Regions from separate parts of the Paenibacillus sp. FSL R10-2734 genome, predicted to be linked through region 1. Evidence: riboswitches for the same ligand, from Rfam matches in the RefSeq annotation. Region 1 holds a riboswitch; the other holds the start of a gene.
What was found. A riboswitch is a leader RNA that binds a small molecule or an ion and turns the genes downstream of it on or off. The one in region 1 is predicted to bind S-adenosylmethionine.
Positions count from the first base shown of each region.

Region 1 (8,425 bases):
TTAGAAGCATTATTGTTATTGCCGCAAGCCGCAAGCACCGCAACCAATGTCAAACTAAAAAAAGTAAGTAGTAATTTTTTCATTTTAAATCCCCCTCTTATCTGTTATTTGTATGAATAAGGCTATATATGGATTTACCTTATTTCCGTGTGAAATGTCGTACTAGTCGATCACCGGCCATTTGTAGTAGCTGCACCAGTATTACAATAAACGTTATAGAAATAAGCATAATTTCCGTCTCATAGCGGAGATAGCCATAACGAATCGCTAGATCACCAAGTCCGCCGCCCCCAACCTGGCCAGCCATTGCCGTATAGGAGACCAGTGTAACCAGTGTGATCGTAACCCCAGCGATCAAACCTGGACGAGCTTCTGGCAAAAGAACACGCATAACGATCTGATTCGTGGATGCTCCCATTCCTTGCGCCGCTTCGATTACCCCACGATCCACTTCTCTTAGCGCCGTCTCCACCAAGCGAGCAAAGAATGGAGCTGCTCCAATCACCAGCGGTGGGATCGTACCGAGTACTCCAATGGAAGTTCCGACAATTTCTTTGGTAAAAGGAATTAATGCCACCATCAAAATAATAAACGGTACGGAACGTAGGATATTTACAAGTAATGATAAGACCGAGTAAATTACTCTGATTACTATACTATTCGATCTCTCGCATAAATACAATAGAATTCCGAGTGGTAAACCAAGAATAATTGTGAACAATCCGGAAAAAACTATCATTTTCAGAGTAGCAACTGTAGCATCCATCATTTCTTGCCAATTTAAATCTGCGAAATTCATTACGAAATCACCTCCACTTCAAGACCTTGGGCAGTTAGTTCGGCTATCGTAACAGCGATCGCTTCAGTTGGACCTTCGAAACGAACAATCATTTGGCCATAAGGTACATCTTTAATCGTTGAGATGGTGCCATGCAGAATGGCAAAGCTAACACCCGTTTCACGTACTACATCGGAAAGTGCTGAACCATAGGTCTTCTCTCCGAAAAAAGTAATTTTGACAGCCTGAGAGTTGTCTCCAGCAGCTGCATCAAGCGCCGCTCGAAGAGGCCCCTCATTCTGCGATTCACTGCGGATGAAATCGCGAGTCACCTCATGCTGCGGCTTCAGGAATACCTCCGCAACTTTACCTTGCTCAACAATACCGCCACCATGAATGACAGCGACACGGTCGCAAATGCTCTGAATCACATGCATTTCATGAGTGATCAGCACAATGGTCAGATGGAACCTTTTATTAATATCGAGCAACAGCTTAAGTATCGAGTCTGTCGTCTGTGGATCAAGCGCAGAGGTTGCCTCGTCACACAGCAGCACATCAGGGTCGCTGGCGAGTGCACGTGCGATGCCGACCCGTTGCTTTTGTCCTCCTGATAACTGAGAGGGATACTTATCCCGGTGTTCTTCAAGCCCAACTAGGGCAAGCAAGTCTTTTACTTTTGTATCAATATCAGCTCTCGAGGTGCCTGTAAGTCGTAGCGGAAAAGCAATATTATCGTACACAGTTGCAGAAGACAGCAGATTGAAATGTTGAAAAATCATCCCAATCTTGCGCCGCTGTTCCTGCAGCTGACCTTGGGTAAGCTTGGTGAGTTCAACACCATCTACCCAAACCTCTCCTTCTGTCGGACGCTCCAACAGATTAATGCAGCGAATCAGTGTACTTTTCCCCGCCCCAGAATGGCCGATGACTCCGAATATTTCACCTTTCTCGATAGACAGATTCAATCCGGAAAGTGCTGTAGCCGCATCGCTGCCTTTTCCATATACCTTTGTTATTCCTTTTAGATTAATCAACGCTTGTCGCCCCCTTTATATTTCACATATTCCATACAAAAAAACCTCCGACGATCGATGCAGATCGCAAGAGGCCCTGTGTGTTTATTATGACAATGCCTTCTCATCTGCCAACGACCACAAATCTTGTGTCATTGTAGGAATTAGCACCATGACATTTGTACGTAACGCTTATCGCGCATATACAAATCGGTTGCCGGGCTTCATCGGGCCTATCCCTCCGCCACTCTCGATAAGATATAGAGTATGAAATTTTATGTTGGAATTCGTACAGACTTTTATGCAAGCATAAGTATAGTAAGTTTCTTGTTTTTTGTCAAAAGGAAATATATTGAACGCTTATGATCTTTCCCGCTTTCCCTTGCTTATTTCCTTCTGCAACTGCTCATTACTGTAGCTGAATGCCGCGATTAATGTTTTACAGTTCATTTCGAGGGATTGCTTTAAGTCCTCAAGATGACTATCCAGATCTTCAAGCTGAATTTTATCATGCAGGCCTTGATGACGCTGCCACAAATCATCCTGCATTTCAGAATTCATATAATGAATTTCAGCATTCCTGCGCTTACGTAGATTCTCCAACGGGTCTCGATAGGAGTTCTTAATTTGTTCCAGTTGATCGGCTAGCGCAGGATGCACATTCAATAATTGAAGTTGACGAAGCACTGTAAAATAAGAGAAGTGCGTTTTTAATTTGGATGTTTTGAGGTCATAAAAATGATTCAGCACCGTTCCAAGCTTGTCCAGCAGAGAAAACACACGGATAAATCCATTTTTATAAAAATAAACATAACGTGCGTAATCGCCCTGTTCCACTGGTGACATATCATCCATATAACCTGCGATTACTAATTTCCGGTAAAAAGCAGCAGCGAACCAGCTTTGCTCCAATTCATCCAATGAGGAGATTAATCCACGTGTCCAAATCTCCAGTTTGCGGTATTCATGGTCATTATCCTCATGGGCGCTCATTTCCTTACGCAGTAAGGCGGCAAAAGTGGCCATGTTCTCCATCGCATCAGCCAATACACCGCTGTTCTTTCGAGGCGGCTCTCCAAGTAATACCCGCAGCATATCCCAGTCCTCCTAAAGTTTTGTCCAGCACCACGATATACCGATTTTCACTTTATTATTCCGCAGGTAAAGCGACTCTATCCACGGAGGGAACTTTCTACCTAGGGCGTTACAACAGTATCTCACGATGGGTTGGATTATTTTCGAAAAACGTCATTTCTCGTTCTACTCAGCTGCCAGACTCTTACACTCATATAGCATAGAACACCAAACAAACAAGCAATCAACAAAATATGAGTTAAGGCAGCAAATATGTACAATCTTTCATTATCTAGCGTATAAACAACAGCAGCCCCACTAAACACCTGCATCAAGCACAGCAGAACAGCAGCTACGCCAAGAGCTCTTAGCTCTGGGTAATCCTTATGTTTCCAAAAAGCTAAATGTCCAAGCACCGCGGTAAGAATGAATAAAATCAACGCTGCAATTCGGTGCGTAAAAACAATACCCACTCCCCCGGAAAGCTCGGGAACCCACTCACCGTTACAGAGCGGCCAGCCAGAACATCCACCGCGTGAATCCGTATGACTCACAAAGGCTCCAATATAAACGACAACATAGGAATATAAAGCCGTAAAGCAGGTTAAATTACGGAAAGCCTTGCTTACTGGCTTCTTCTGAGTTTCCAACTTATGATCGTATTCGCCTGCTTCATGCCGCCTTTTCGTTCCAAGTGCCAGCATCAGAGAGCTCGAAAAAGCGATCAAGGAGAAGCCCATATGAAGTGCCATTACAGCGGCAGATTGGGATTTAATTACTGCAAGCGCTCCCATACCACCTTGAACAATTACAAACAGCAAAGTCATGAATGCATATGCCAACAAGTCCCGCCGATTACGAGCATAACGCCAAAAAGCAAACATTGAGGCAAGTGACAATAACCCTGCCAATCCGCTGAACAAGCGATGGGTGTATTCAATCAGCGAGCCTACCGTATAGGCCGGAATCAGCTTCCCATGACAGAGCGGCCATTCATTTCCACATTCCAATCCCGATCCAGTCTTCGTTACTACAGCTCCCCCAAGTACAGCGAGGAACATGATAAGGCAAGTAAGATAACTAAGCCATTTCAACTGATTTGTCGTCAAAAAATATCACCCGCAGTTTTTAGTAATGAAGAAGCATTTTAAAAAAAACACCGCTTTTGCTCGAACAGGCGAAAGCGGTGGTTTCCCGAAATTACTGTTGAAGGCTTTGATACACTTGAACCGCTTTATCCAGGAAATTCTCAATTTCCTCGCGGGATTTACGTAATTTATTAACGAATCTAACCAATTCGCGACCATCGGAATACGCGACGAAGCTTGGAATCCCCATAATATTTTGTTCCTGGCTAACATCACCCACAGCATCAACGTCAACCTCAACCAGCGTTAGACGATCTGCAAAGGCTTGTTCTACCTCAGGGATGAAAGGATCGATATATTTACAATCCGAGCACCAGTCCGCCTTGAAGATGGCTATTGTTAATCGTGGAGATTGAATGGCTACCTGAAATTCAGCAGGAGAACTAATTTTGTCCATAGCTTTCTCAGTCCTTTCATTCACATATCTGTCAAACTTCTATTCTCTAAGTGAAGCAAAATGTCATGCAGAAGTCAAACCTATTCTCTCATACGAACACGTGCAGGCTGTAATTTCATCAGCGGATGGAGCAATTTTTGCAGAGCACGCGGATAACTGGAGACTTCCTGTTTAGTAAGCACACCCAGTACAACTAGCATTACCAGATAAATAACAACTACTGCGACTCCTACAACAAGACAAGTAATCAGAAACGCCAGACGTGCAGGCATTAGATCTGTTAACAGAATTCCAGCTTCGTTCAAACCAAAACCAATTCCACCGGATACAAGGACTGCGATCGCGAAACCGCCCCAACGTTTGCCCATAATTTCGAAAGGTACAATGGTTTTCAGCATCCGTAAGTTAAGAATAGTAATGACTACGAAACAAAGTGCTGTTGCACCGATAATCCCGTAGATCCCAAATACCTTACTCAGGAAGAAGCTTGCAACTAATTTAACAATAATACCCACTAGCACATAATACATTGAAATACGTGATTTGCCCATACCGAGCAAAATGGAGTTCGTTGTCATCATAGTGATCTGAAAGATCGTTCCAATCGTAAGCATTGCCACAATTCCACTTCCGTCCAAGCTACTGAACAATAATCCATTCACAGAATAGGACGCAGCCACAAGCGCCAATACAATTGGCATCCCTGTCAGGATAGAAATCCGCAAAGCAAGTGTAATTTGCTTCTTCAGGTGTCCCTCATCACGACGAGCATAAGCAGCTGAAATGATTGGAATCAGCGAGGTTCCTAGCGCAATGGCTAGTACCGGTGGAATTCCGGCCACACTTTGTGCACGCGTGGTTAGTATACCCAAAGCTGCTGTTGCACTCTCTCTACCCATCTGATCGATAAGCAGCGGAACAGCTAAAGAAGTGTCAATTACATTCACTACTGGAATCGTAAGCGAAGAAAGCACGATCGGAATCGAAAGTGTAAAAATATCCTTGTAAATTCCCCAAATCGGTAATTTTTGAGTGGTCTCATAATTTAAACCCTGCTGTTTGTCCTCTCGGCGCAGCTTGATTGCAAAATAAATCATGATACCAAAGGCTGCAATACTACCAATTACGCTACCGAAGGATGCTCCAGCAGCAATCGTTGTATTGTTATAACCCTGCTGTAATAGAATATAAGCTAGTAAAATAGCGACTAGTACGCGAGCAAACTGCTCTACGATCTGAGAGATACCACCAGCCATCATGTTGTTGCGCCCTTGAAAATATCCACGCATCATGGCAATCGCCGGAAACAGTAAAAGTGCAGGTGCAATCGCTCTAACTGCCATCGCTGATTCAGGTACATCAGCAATATGTGTCGCATAGAACGGAGCGCCTATGTACAGCAAGGCAGTCATGATTACTCCTGCTACTACTGAAAATAGCAATGCTGCATGATACACTTGTCTCGCCTCTTCTGGGCGATTCAGGGCGTACCGCTCGGAGACCATTTTACTGAGTGTACTTGGAATACCTGCTGTAGCCACGGTTAGCAGCATCAAATAGATATTGTTCGAAACCCCAAACGATGCTCTCCCCACATCATCAAAAATATGATCCAGCGGCACCCGCTGAACAAGCCCGAGTACCCTTGCCACCAAAGCTGCAGCAGCAAGGATAAGCGTGCCTTTTACGAAAGACTCTTTCTTGGACAAACCATTTCCCCTTCTTCACTGTTAAAATTAAAACCGGACGACCCATATAAAGAAGAGGACGACCATTATAATTTGTAGCACAATTTTGACAACAGTACTACTAAACAACCCAAGTATTGATCCTACACTTACCTTGGCAGCTTTAGCTGGTGAAGAACCCACGATCAATTCTCCAATAAAGGCACCCAGAAACGGACCAATAATAAGGCCAAAGGCCGGGATTACAAATGGACCAAGGATTAGCCCAATCGTACTCCCGATAATCGATGACCGTGAGCCGCCGAACTTCTTAACACCCCACGCTCCTACAACGTAATCAGCTACGAATAGAACCACAACGATCAGCGTTTGAATAATCCAAAACCAAACACCAAAGGGTTCGAAAGAAAAGAACCAGCCGTATACAAAAAAGGCAAGATAAATCGCAAGCGCACCCGGCAGGATAGGATACACAGCACCGGCCAGTCCTACGGCGAATAAAGCAATAATTAGAATCCAACCCAGGATCGTCAATACCTTAACCTCCTAATAGCAAATATGCTCTATGGATTCACTTCGAAACAGCTTCATTAAAAATATATTTTTGAATGACTTCGGCGATTCCGTCATTATTATTCGATGCCACCACAGCATCAGCCTCTTCTTTAACCGTCTCCTGAGCGTTGCCCATGGCGACCCCAAGCCCTGCCTGCTGAATCGCTGCAAGGTCGTTGAGACTATCACCAACCGCTATAACTTGGGACATCTCTAGCCCAAGCAGCTTGCAGACTTCCATGATTCCGGTTGCTTTATTCACACCTAGAGGATTGATCTCCAAATTATGCGGAGAAGAGTTGGTAATCTCCAGACCACCCATATCTTGAAGGCGAAGCAGCAGCTTATGCCGAAGCTCATCATCTTCGGTGTGATAACCGAATTTAAGCCATTCTCTGCCTGTGACATCCCCATCCCAGTTATCCTGTTTGTGGACCTTTTCCGTAGAATAGGCCCAGAACCAGATGTCATCTTCCTTCGCAAGCCCATGCATTTGTTGTACCAGCATAGGGTCCATCAGAGATCGGCGATAAATTTCATGCGGTGCTCGCCATACCTCACTACCGTTTACAGTAATCATCGGTGTTTCTAGTCCAAGCTGCTCCGCATATGGAAATGCACTTGTAAAAGCTCGGCCTGTCGACAGACAGACATGAACGCCTGCGTCGACCGCCTTTTGAAGCCATTTCACCGTTGTAGGTGTAATAATCTGTTCATCATTCAGTAGGGTTCCATCCATATCCAATGCAAGCAGGCGGTATTTGGCAGTCATTGCCACCCCTCCATTCTTATGTGCTCTCTATAGAAGAGCTGTTTATTTTTTATTCAATATTCACCTTAGGGTCAGAGTTACTGAGTACCTGTAGTCGTTCCCTCCTTCGCAGGATCATTAGCATTGTTACCAGACTGAAGACTCTTCTTCGGAACGCCATCAAGTCCGTACTCCCAATCATAAGCATCGAAAATTTTGCGAGCTACCGGTGCAGCACTTTGGGAACCAAAGCCCCCCTCTGGAATGACTACGGCTACTGCCAGTTTAGGATTATTACGTGGAGCATAGGCAATAAATACACCGTTATCGCGAATCTGCCCCTTAGCTACTTGCTGAGATGTACCTGTCTTACGAGCAAAATCATAAGGGAAATCAGAAAAAGCACTAACTGTGCTTCGCATACCCTGCTGTATTTCATTCCAGTAGGATTTATCGAAGGATGTTACTTCATTCAGCACCTCACGACCGAACTCCTTGACCACTTTTCCGTCAGCATCTGTAATCTTGCTAACCAGCTGAGGTTTAATCCGCTGTCCTTCATTAGCAAGTGTGGCTACATATTGCGCAAGCTGCAACACTGTATAGCTACCTTGTTGGCCGAAAGAAGCATAGACAAGTGCCGCTTGAGCACTACCCGCAGCCTCTATATTGGTATAGTTGATCTGTCCTAAGAATTCATTTGGCAGACCACTTCCCGTAGATACACCAAGACCAAACTCTTTCATATACTTATCCCAGACATCTACGCCCTTACTTTTGTACTTGTCATACAATCTTTTACCGATCATATCCACCATGAACGCATTCGAGGATTTCTCAATCGCTCTTGCAGGATCCATAGAACCGTATACGTGTCCACCAGAGTTTCTTACCTTGGTTTCATGACCTGCTTTACCAAAAGTCGCGAAACCTCTATCCGGATAGTAGGTTGAGGTTGTAAAGAGACCTTCATTCAGACCCACGAGTACGCTCAAAGGTTTAATCGTTGAACCTAGAA
Region 1 covers NZ_CP150170.1:1,727,273-1,735,697, reverse strand. Annotated here, with positions in the region: gene NSS67_RS07700 (MetQ/NlpA family ABC transporter substrate-binding protein) at 1-83, opposite strand, end outside; gene NSS67_RS07695 (methionine ABC transporter permease) at 140-799, opposite strand; gene NSS67_RS07690 (methionine ABC transporter ATP-binding protein) at 799-1,815, opposite strand; SAM riboswitch class I at 1,916-2,054, opposite strand; gene NSS67_RS07685 (Cthe_2314 family HEPN domain-containing protein) at 2,155-2,889, opposite strand; gene NSS67_RS07680 (heme A synthase) at 3,027-3,977, opposite strand; gene NSS67_RS07675 (thioredoxin family protein) at 4,069-4,413, opposite strand; gene NSS67_RS07670 (polysaccharide biosynthesis protein) at 4,494-6,122, opposite strand; gene NSS67_RS07665 (DUF456 family protein) at 6,150-6,635, opposite strand; gene NSS67_RS07660 (Cof-type HAD-IIB family hydrolase) at 6,673-7,428, opposite strand; gene NSS67_RS07655 (penicillin-binding transpeptidase domain-containing protein) at 7,506-8,425, opposite strand, start outside.

Region 2 (8,425 bases), 3.2 Mb from region 1:
AAAATCCCGGTATTACCTGAGGACTGGCGATTCTGAATTTCAAATCCCGGATGATCTGGCAGGCCTGGATGGAACACTTCCGCAATCGCTGGATGCTCCAGCAAATAGTGAGCAATTGCCAGCGCATTACTCTCGTGCCGCTCCATACGCAAAGCCAAGGTCTTCATGCCTCTCATCAGCTGATAACTGTCTGTTGGCCCAAGAACAGCGCCAATAGAGTTATGTAGAATAGCTATTTCAGCGGATAGTTCAGCCCCTTTAGAGACGATAAGACCGGCAAGCACATCATTGTGTCCGCCCAAATATTTGGTGGCACTATGGACTACAATATCTGCACCTAATTCCAGAGGACGCTGGAAGAATGGAGTCAGCAGCGTGTTGTCTACAATAGTAAGTAGCTCATGATGACGAGCCCAAGTAGCAACGGCTTCAATATCAGTGATCATCATTAGTGGATTCGTTGGTGTTTCAATAAATACAGCTTTCGTATTCGGACGACGCGTAGCTTCCAGTGCATCCAAATCATTCGTATCTACATAAGAAGCAGTGATTCCAAACTTAGACATTATCCGTTCCAGCAGACGATAGGTACCACCGTAAAGATCCAGTGAAACGATCAGATGATCGCCTTGAGCGAACAAGGTAAGGACCGTTTGTATAGCTGCCATCCCTGAGCTACAAGCAAATCCTGCATCTCCGGACTCCAGTTCGGCAGCTGCATTTTCAAGCACTGAACGGGTTGGACTCTTGGTACGGCTATAATCAAACCCTGTACTCTGACCGAGCTTCGGATGACGAAATGCCGTTGCATTATAAATCGGAAAATTAATTGCTCCTGTAGCCGGATCTTCTTGAGAACCTATCTGAGCCAGTCTACTTTCAATCCTAAGTTTGTCATCCATGATTAATGCCTCCTAATTATAATGTAGCGCTGTTATTAATAAACAATCGGGTCGATATCATAAGGTGTTTCTTGATATACATAGTAATTGAGCCAGTTAGAGAATAATAAATTGGCATGCGCACGCCATACAGCTGGAGGCGTTCGATCCGGATCGTCTTTAGGGAAGTAATGTTTCGGCAAGGCCATCTCCATCCCTCTAGCTACATCACGGTCATATTCCCATTTCAAGGATAAAGGGTCGTATTCGGAATGTCCGGTCACAAATATTTGTTTACCGTCGTTTGTAGCCACCAGATACATACCAGCTTCTTCGGATTCCGCTAGAATCTGCAGATCTGGGTTATTCTCAATATCTTCACGGGAGACATCGGTATGACGGGAGTGCGGTACATGGAACACCTCGTCAAAGCCGCGCAACAATTTAATGTTATTTTGATTAATCGTATGAGCGAAGACGCCAAAGCATTTTTCAGGCAATGCCACTTTACGAACACCAAAATGATGATGTAAGCCTGCTTGTGCCGCCCAACAGATATGCATGGTTGAAGTTACATTGTCCTTGCTCCATTCAAAGATCTCTTTCAATTCTTCCCAATACGATACATCCTCGAACTCCATTTGTTCTACAGGAGCACCTGTAACGATTAGGCCGTCTAAGCGGCGGTGACTAATCTCGTCAAAGGTTTTGTAAAAGCTCTTCAAATGTTCAGCAGAAGTATTCTTGGAAGTATGGGAACGTGGATGCAGTAGCGTAACATCAACTTGTAGTGGCGAATTTCCAATTAAACGCAGTAATTGAGTCTCTGTCGTCTCTTTAGTCGGCATGAGGTTCAGAATAGCAATCCGTAGTGGACGGATATCCTGATGGAAAGCCTGACTTTCGTCCATCACAAAAATATTTTCTCCGGATAGTACTTCTTTTGCCGGTAAACTGTCGGGAATTTTAATTGGCATTGTCTTTCCACTCCTTAGCTGATTTTAATTGTATTACCGCACTTCGGCTTGCTGAACAATAAAAAGACCCTTCTCGGAAATCGAGAAAGGTCATATCTACAGTCATATGCGCCTCTCTCATCTGCCAGAATTATTCTGACGACGATTTAGGCGTCAGCAGAAATTCCGCAAGATTTAGCACCGTGCGTTTACACGCCGGTTGCCGGGTTTCATAGGGCTAGTCCCTCCACCTGCTCTTGATAAGATTTAGCTGTATTCAATTAAATTACTTTAAAATTCACTTTAAATCATGAACCTCCTTTTCGTCAAGTCCATACAATGCTGAAGAAGCCTCAAAATCACAATAAATTTGCTTGAAAGAGGCATACTCCGTTGTTATACTAGACAAGTATTTCATACCTGAACGAAAAGAGAGGTGAGAAGAAGGATGGAAGGCGACCCTAGCTCGCAATTAAGTGTACAGAATGAGCAACCACACAGGATAATCATCAGCTTGCCGGCGGCGGGAGCAGTTCTTCTTCATGCCCTCGAAATGTCATTTGGCCTTATGTATTGATTGTAACCCCGGCCAAGCTGATTTTTTTCTCTGTGCTTAATTAGCAGTCCCTGGTGAAGACCTGGGGACAGGAGGAGTGAAATCAGATGAAAATCCGGCTGGTGAATGCAGGGGTTTTTACACCTATTGATGAAATTGATGAAACACTGACACCCCCAACGGAAGGGTTCTATTGGATTGATGCCGATGTGGAGGATTTGGAGCTACTTCAGCCCTTGTTCAATCTACATGATCTTGCTGTTGAGGATTGCCTTAGCGAAGAGGATCAGCGTCCAAAGATCGAAATATACGAAAGTCACTACTTTATTGTTGTAAATAGCATCCGCTTTGATGATGAGGAAATTTTCCTTCGAGCGCTCAATGTATTCCTTGGAAGACATTACATCATCACTGTAACGAAACAAAAGATCAATGAACTGCGAATCCTGAAGCCTATGCTCTGGGAGCAAGAGGTAAATGAGCCGGATATGTTCCTTTACTTACTTATTGACCTTGTCGTGGATAACTACTTCTCCGTCGGCGACCGGATTGAGGCTCGAATTGAGAAGCTGGAAGAAGATATCCTCATGCACACCAAGAAGTCACATCTCAGCGAAATTATCGGTCTACGAAGTGAGATTCTATGGTTGAAGAAGATGTTGGGCCCACAGAAAGAGGTTATTAATACCCTCAATAAAAAAGACCTCCGTCTGATTGATGATCAGCTGCAAAAATATTTTAGCGACATTTATGAAAATGCGGTTAAAATATCTGAAACCTTCGAGACGTACCGCGATCTCATGGGCAACTTACGAGAGGCATACCAATCCAGTATTGCCAACCGCGCGAATGAAATTATGAGAGTGTTTACTGCGATCACAACAATATTCATGCCCCTGACCGTAATTACCGGAATCTATGGTATGAACTTTGATCATATGCCTGAGCTTCATACGAAATACGGCTATTTTGGCGTTATAGGCGTTATGTTGACGTTAGGCTGTGGAATGCTGTATGTATTCCGCAAGAAGGAATGGCTATGAACCAAATTGGACGAATAAGCAAGACGAAGGCCCTGTAACCGTAAGGTATAAGGAAGCCTTCGTCTTTTTAGTATGCGGAATTACAATTAAAAGCTGGTCGCCATACTCACTTTATTCGTTTGCTCTCGACGGAAACGGATGCGGATCAACCGCAATCGCTCATAATATGAATCCAACCCTTCAGCAGGCGAAAAACCCTCTCCGTACACCTTATGTAGCACCGGTTTTAAGAAGAGATCTCCATGCTCCACATAGGCATTCCAAACCGCTTCCTGCTCATTCTGCGGCATATTGCTAAGCTCCACGACGATTAGTTTCTCTACGGAATAACCTTCTCTCTCAAGTTCCTCTACCGCTTCAATCAGTTCACGGCGGTTCACTCCACTATTCAGCTTAAGCTGTTCCATGCTCAATCCATTCTCGATCCCCTGTAGCAGAATTCGACGTAAGCGCAGTCGTTCAAGCTGCTTCTTATATTTGACCTCTTTCTGTTTATAAAGCCAAGATACAAAAGGCTCCTCTTCGATTACTTCATGTACCCAATTCAGAGGAAAGGAATGTTCCCTTGCCACCGCTGTAGTGATAGCGAGCCAATCAGCCCCAAACTGTGCTACCTTCCCCTCTCCTACACCTGGAATCTGCAGCAGTTCCTCAGGCGTATGGGGTAGAAATGTGCTTAATAAGCGCAACAGACGATTGCTGGCGAGAATATAGGGCGCCTTCCGTTCACTCGAAGCTTTTCCACGGCGCCAAGTACATAACTCCTCATAAATAGCTTCATTCCCATGATGTTCGCTGTAATATTGAAGCTTAAGCTGCTCCTGATTACGTCCAGTAAGACTATCCTCCTCGTGGAATATCCCATCTATTAAGGGTCGATAGCCATCTCCCATCTTCACCGCCAGCTCATGCCTGTATACACAGAGCATTTCATTCCATGAACCGCCTTCATACCATAAATTCTCGATGCAATTCTCTCCACCTGAAAAATCACGCCAGCCCAGACTCCAGATTCCCTCCTCCTCTCCAATCCACAGCTGGGCGTACACCTCTTGATCCACTCCAGATATTCTGGATAAACGATTCATAAATACGATTTGCATATTCATCCCTTCCTTTCTCAACTTACAGCAAGCACTATAACCTCCCGGGCAGATCCTCCTTCGGAGCGAACCAATCCTTCTCAATCAGACCCCGAAACGCAAAAAAAGCACCTCTCTCACGATAAACGCGAAAGAGGTGCTCCCTCATTAAATGCTATACTGTTAGATCCTAGAATACCATATATTACCGAACAGTCAATGTCTTTTTATACTAGTTTCTAGCTAGAGCTAATGTAGCCAGTCCAATGGCTCCAGCAAGCCCTGCATTGTCTCCAAGACCCGGTGACACAACATAATTCTCGATGTCGACATTAAGTGATGGATGCTGAACATATCCGCTCAATAGCTCTTGCAGCTTAGTACGAATTAACGGGAACAAGTGGCTTTGTTTCATGACACCACCGCCCATTACGATTTTTTGAGGAGACAGAATCAGCACATAGTTCATGAGTGCATGCGCAAGATAGTGAGCTTCCATCTCCCATGCTGGATGGTCCACTGGTAACTCGCCTGCCGGTTGTCCCCACCGTTTACCGATCCCCGGACCTGCGGCTAACCCTTCAAGGCAATCACCATGATATGGACAGTAACCCTCAAACGTATCCTCTGGATGTCTACGAACTAGAATATGTCCCATCTCAGGATGAGATAATCCATGTACCATCTGACCGCCTACAACCGCTCCCGCTCCAATGCCTGTCCCAACCGTAATATAAAGGCAGCTGTCCAAACCTTTAGCCGCTCCCCATTTACTCTCAGCAAGTGCCGCACCATTCACATCCGTATCAAACCCAATCGGCACATTAAATTGCTCTGCCATAGTACCTACTAGATTATATTGTCCCCAGTGAGGTTTTGGTGTCGTTGTTATATAACCATAAGTAGGGCTGTCCAGCACGGGATCAATCGGTCCAAAAGATCCTATTCCGAAAGCTTCTACATTCTTCCCTTTAAAATAGTTTATTACTAATCCCATCGTTTCTTCCGGAGTAGTAGTCGGAAAGCTTACCCGATCAACAATGGTACCGTCCTCATAACCAATCCCACATACAAACTTTGTTCCGCCTGCTTCAATCGCTCCTAATAGCTTCACAGCAATTATCTCCCTTTCTCTAGTTAGAAGTTGATACGCTACCCATAAATAATATCATTCAAAAAAGCAATCACCAGCCCTAATTATACGTTGAATGAAGCGCTATCACAACAATAAAACTCCCTCCATGCATCTTTGCATGAAGGGAGTTCCTCCTTATCCCAAATCGCCTAACTCAATCTGTACAATGCCTCGCTCATCTTGCACCTCAGCAATCAAGTGCATCAGGCTGCCGAACTCCAGCTCTTGAAATTTGCGCGCGGCTGTTTCCCGCTGTAGTTGCCACAAGGCTTCTGTCAGCTCGCAGACTACCGGTACATCGCAACGGATTTCAGCTAGCTCTCGCGATAAATGCAGCATATCCAGATCTGCTTCGATTTTGGTACGCACACCTTTAGGAAGCAAGTGCAGATTCTCAATTACACCTTCAACTGTACCGTATTCGGTTAACAGTTTCAGTGCAGTTTTCTCACCAATCCCTTTTACCCCTGGATAGTTGTCACTGGTATCGCCCATAAAGCCCTTCAGGTCAATCACCTGTCTAGGGGTTAGACCCTTTTCCTCCAGCAACTCTGCAAGGTCATACACTTTATAGTTAGAGCGTCCTTTTTTCATGATTACGACCTTAACGTTCTCATCAATGAGCTGAAGCATATCATGGTCACCCGTCAAAATATATACCTCGGAATTTTCACTGTAACAAGAAGCTAACGTACCAATGCAATCATCCGCTTCATAGCCTGCAAGTCCGATATTCGGAACACCTAGCTCAGCTACTACATCTTTTACCAGATCGAACTGTGGAATCAGCTCTAATGGTGCCTCAATCCGATTCGATTTGTACCCATCATATTTCTCTGTGCGGAACGTTCCTTTGCCCATATCCCAGCAGCATACGACGTGAGAAGGCTCAAATGTGCTTACCGCATCGAAAAAATACTGTAAAAAACCATACACTGCATTCGTCGGTAATCCAGCTTTTGTCTTGCGAATATATCCTCCATAAGAGGTCGCATAAAAGGCCCGGAACAGCAGAGCCATTCCATCTACAAGCATTACACGGCCCGTTGTTTCTGCTCTCATGTATAAACCTCTCCTCTAATCGTTCTATTAATATTAAGCATTTGTCCAAGCTATTGCACAAAGAGTATTCTAACAGAAAATACTTGATCTGATAAGGGATCATAAAGTTACACATATGGGAGCATATTCTTATCCTTTGAAATTAACAGCTCAACTTTCGCAGCTCAAATCTCCAAACAAACCCTTGATGAGTCCTCCGAGTGTCCGGCATCACTTGATTGACGCCGTTCGTATTCCAACGCTAAATAACGGCTGAATATGCATGTCGTTTCCTTCACATACAAAAATGCTCCCCTTCATTGGTAATTCATCTCAGGTAACTCAATTCTCCTTTTCCAATCTTCAGTTGAGAGAGATATAAAAAAACTTTTCCAATCCAGAAACAAACTTTTTAGGTTACCTCATACGTCTTGCTTATGTAAGAGACAAACAAGAATAAACGGAGGTTTGGAAGATGAAAAAACAGTTTGCAAAAAAAATTCCTTATTTAGTACTGGCGGGTTTCATTTGTGCCGTTGGAATCGGAGCGCCACAAATTTCATTAGCAAAACAGACAAACTCAGCTCCAAAAGTGGTGAATCAGCAGTCCGAAAAAACATTACAAAAAATAGAAATTGGTCAAAAAATTAAAGTACCCGAATTTAAACTGAAGGAAAACACGTATGTACTTGATTACAAAATATCCGATGTTACCGGTGACTCCGTTAAAGACCAAGTGATTTTGGTCGGGATAAAAGAAAAAATTGATGGAAAACTGGATGCGTACGCGAGCAATTTATCCGTCATCGTGCAAGATGGAAAAACCAACAGATACTATAAATATGATTGGGTGTACAAAGGAACGGACGGAAAATTGTATGGAGAACTTGGAAGAGAACCGAATTTGATTATCGGTGACTATACAGGTAACAAAGTGAACGATATTATCACAACAGCCCCTCAAGGAGGAAATGGTGGATACGTGGATCATCTGTTCTTAACATGGGAAGGGAATAAACTTAAAGATGTTTTGGCAAAGGATGTTGTAGCGGATAACCAAGAACTATACACTAATTCTCAAGCAAACTTCAGTTTGAAATTGCCCGCTTCATGGAAAGGACATTACAAGACAAGCCAATATGCAGGTGCAAGTGCAAATAAAATCATACCGTTGGCTAAGCATGTAGTGCAGTTCGATTATACGACAAAGGATCGAAAAGATGCTGAAATGCTGCTGATGATCTCCGTATTCTCCAAAAATGATTGGAGCCACCTATCCAGTGAACAAGGCCCGCCTGTAGGGAGTGTAATTACGGAAGCCAACGGAATGGTTTATGTGTATACAACTCCGCAGTCCAATCCGTTTGATCCCCAGTCGAAGGACGGCAAGCTGTTTGACCAACTCTATGGTGATTTGAAAATCGGGAAATTTTTCACACTGCTAAAATAGGTTTTTGTAGATTCAAGTTGACCGATAGTTCAATACTTATATTAGAAACGATATGAAAAAGGATCTATATAGATATAGATATAAATAACATAATATGAGCATAATTCTTTATTTTCTGTGTCACTTCGTAGCTTTCCCTCACGGAGGAAAAAATTAGAATTGCGTAAAAAACTCGGTTTCCTTAAGATATGGAACATCGAGTTTTTTAATCTGACGGAACTCTTAGTAGTTCTCATTTCCTGGAAGAAAGTAAAAAGCTGTACAGCGATTTTACAGCTGAA
Region 2 covers NZ_CP150170.1:5,848,178-5,856,602, forward strand. Annotated here, with positions in the region: gene NSS67_RS25390 (aminotransferase class I/II-fold pyridoxal phosphate-dependent enzyme) at 1-902, opposite strand, end outside; gene metA (homoserine O-succinyltransferase) at 938-1,858, opposite strand; SAM riboswitch class I at 1,973-2,104, opposite strand; gene corA (magnesium/cobalt transporter CorA) at 2,501-3,436, shown strand; gene NSS67_RS25405 (HRDC domain-containing protein) at 3,523-4,539, opposite strand; gene NSS67_RS25410 (ROK family protein) at 4,751-5,632, opposite strand; gene NSS67_RS25415 (5'-3' exonuclease H3TH domain-containing protein) at 5,789-6,715, opposite strand; gene NSS67_RS25420 (hypothetical protein) at 7,170-8,144, shown strand.
Region 2: it holds a riboswitch for S-adenosylmethionine, as region 1 does, so the genes downstream of both, metA (homoserine O-succinyltransferase) here and NSS67_RS07690 (methionine ABC transporter ATP-binding protein) in region 1, are expected to answer to the same signal.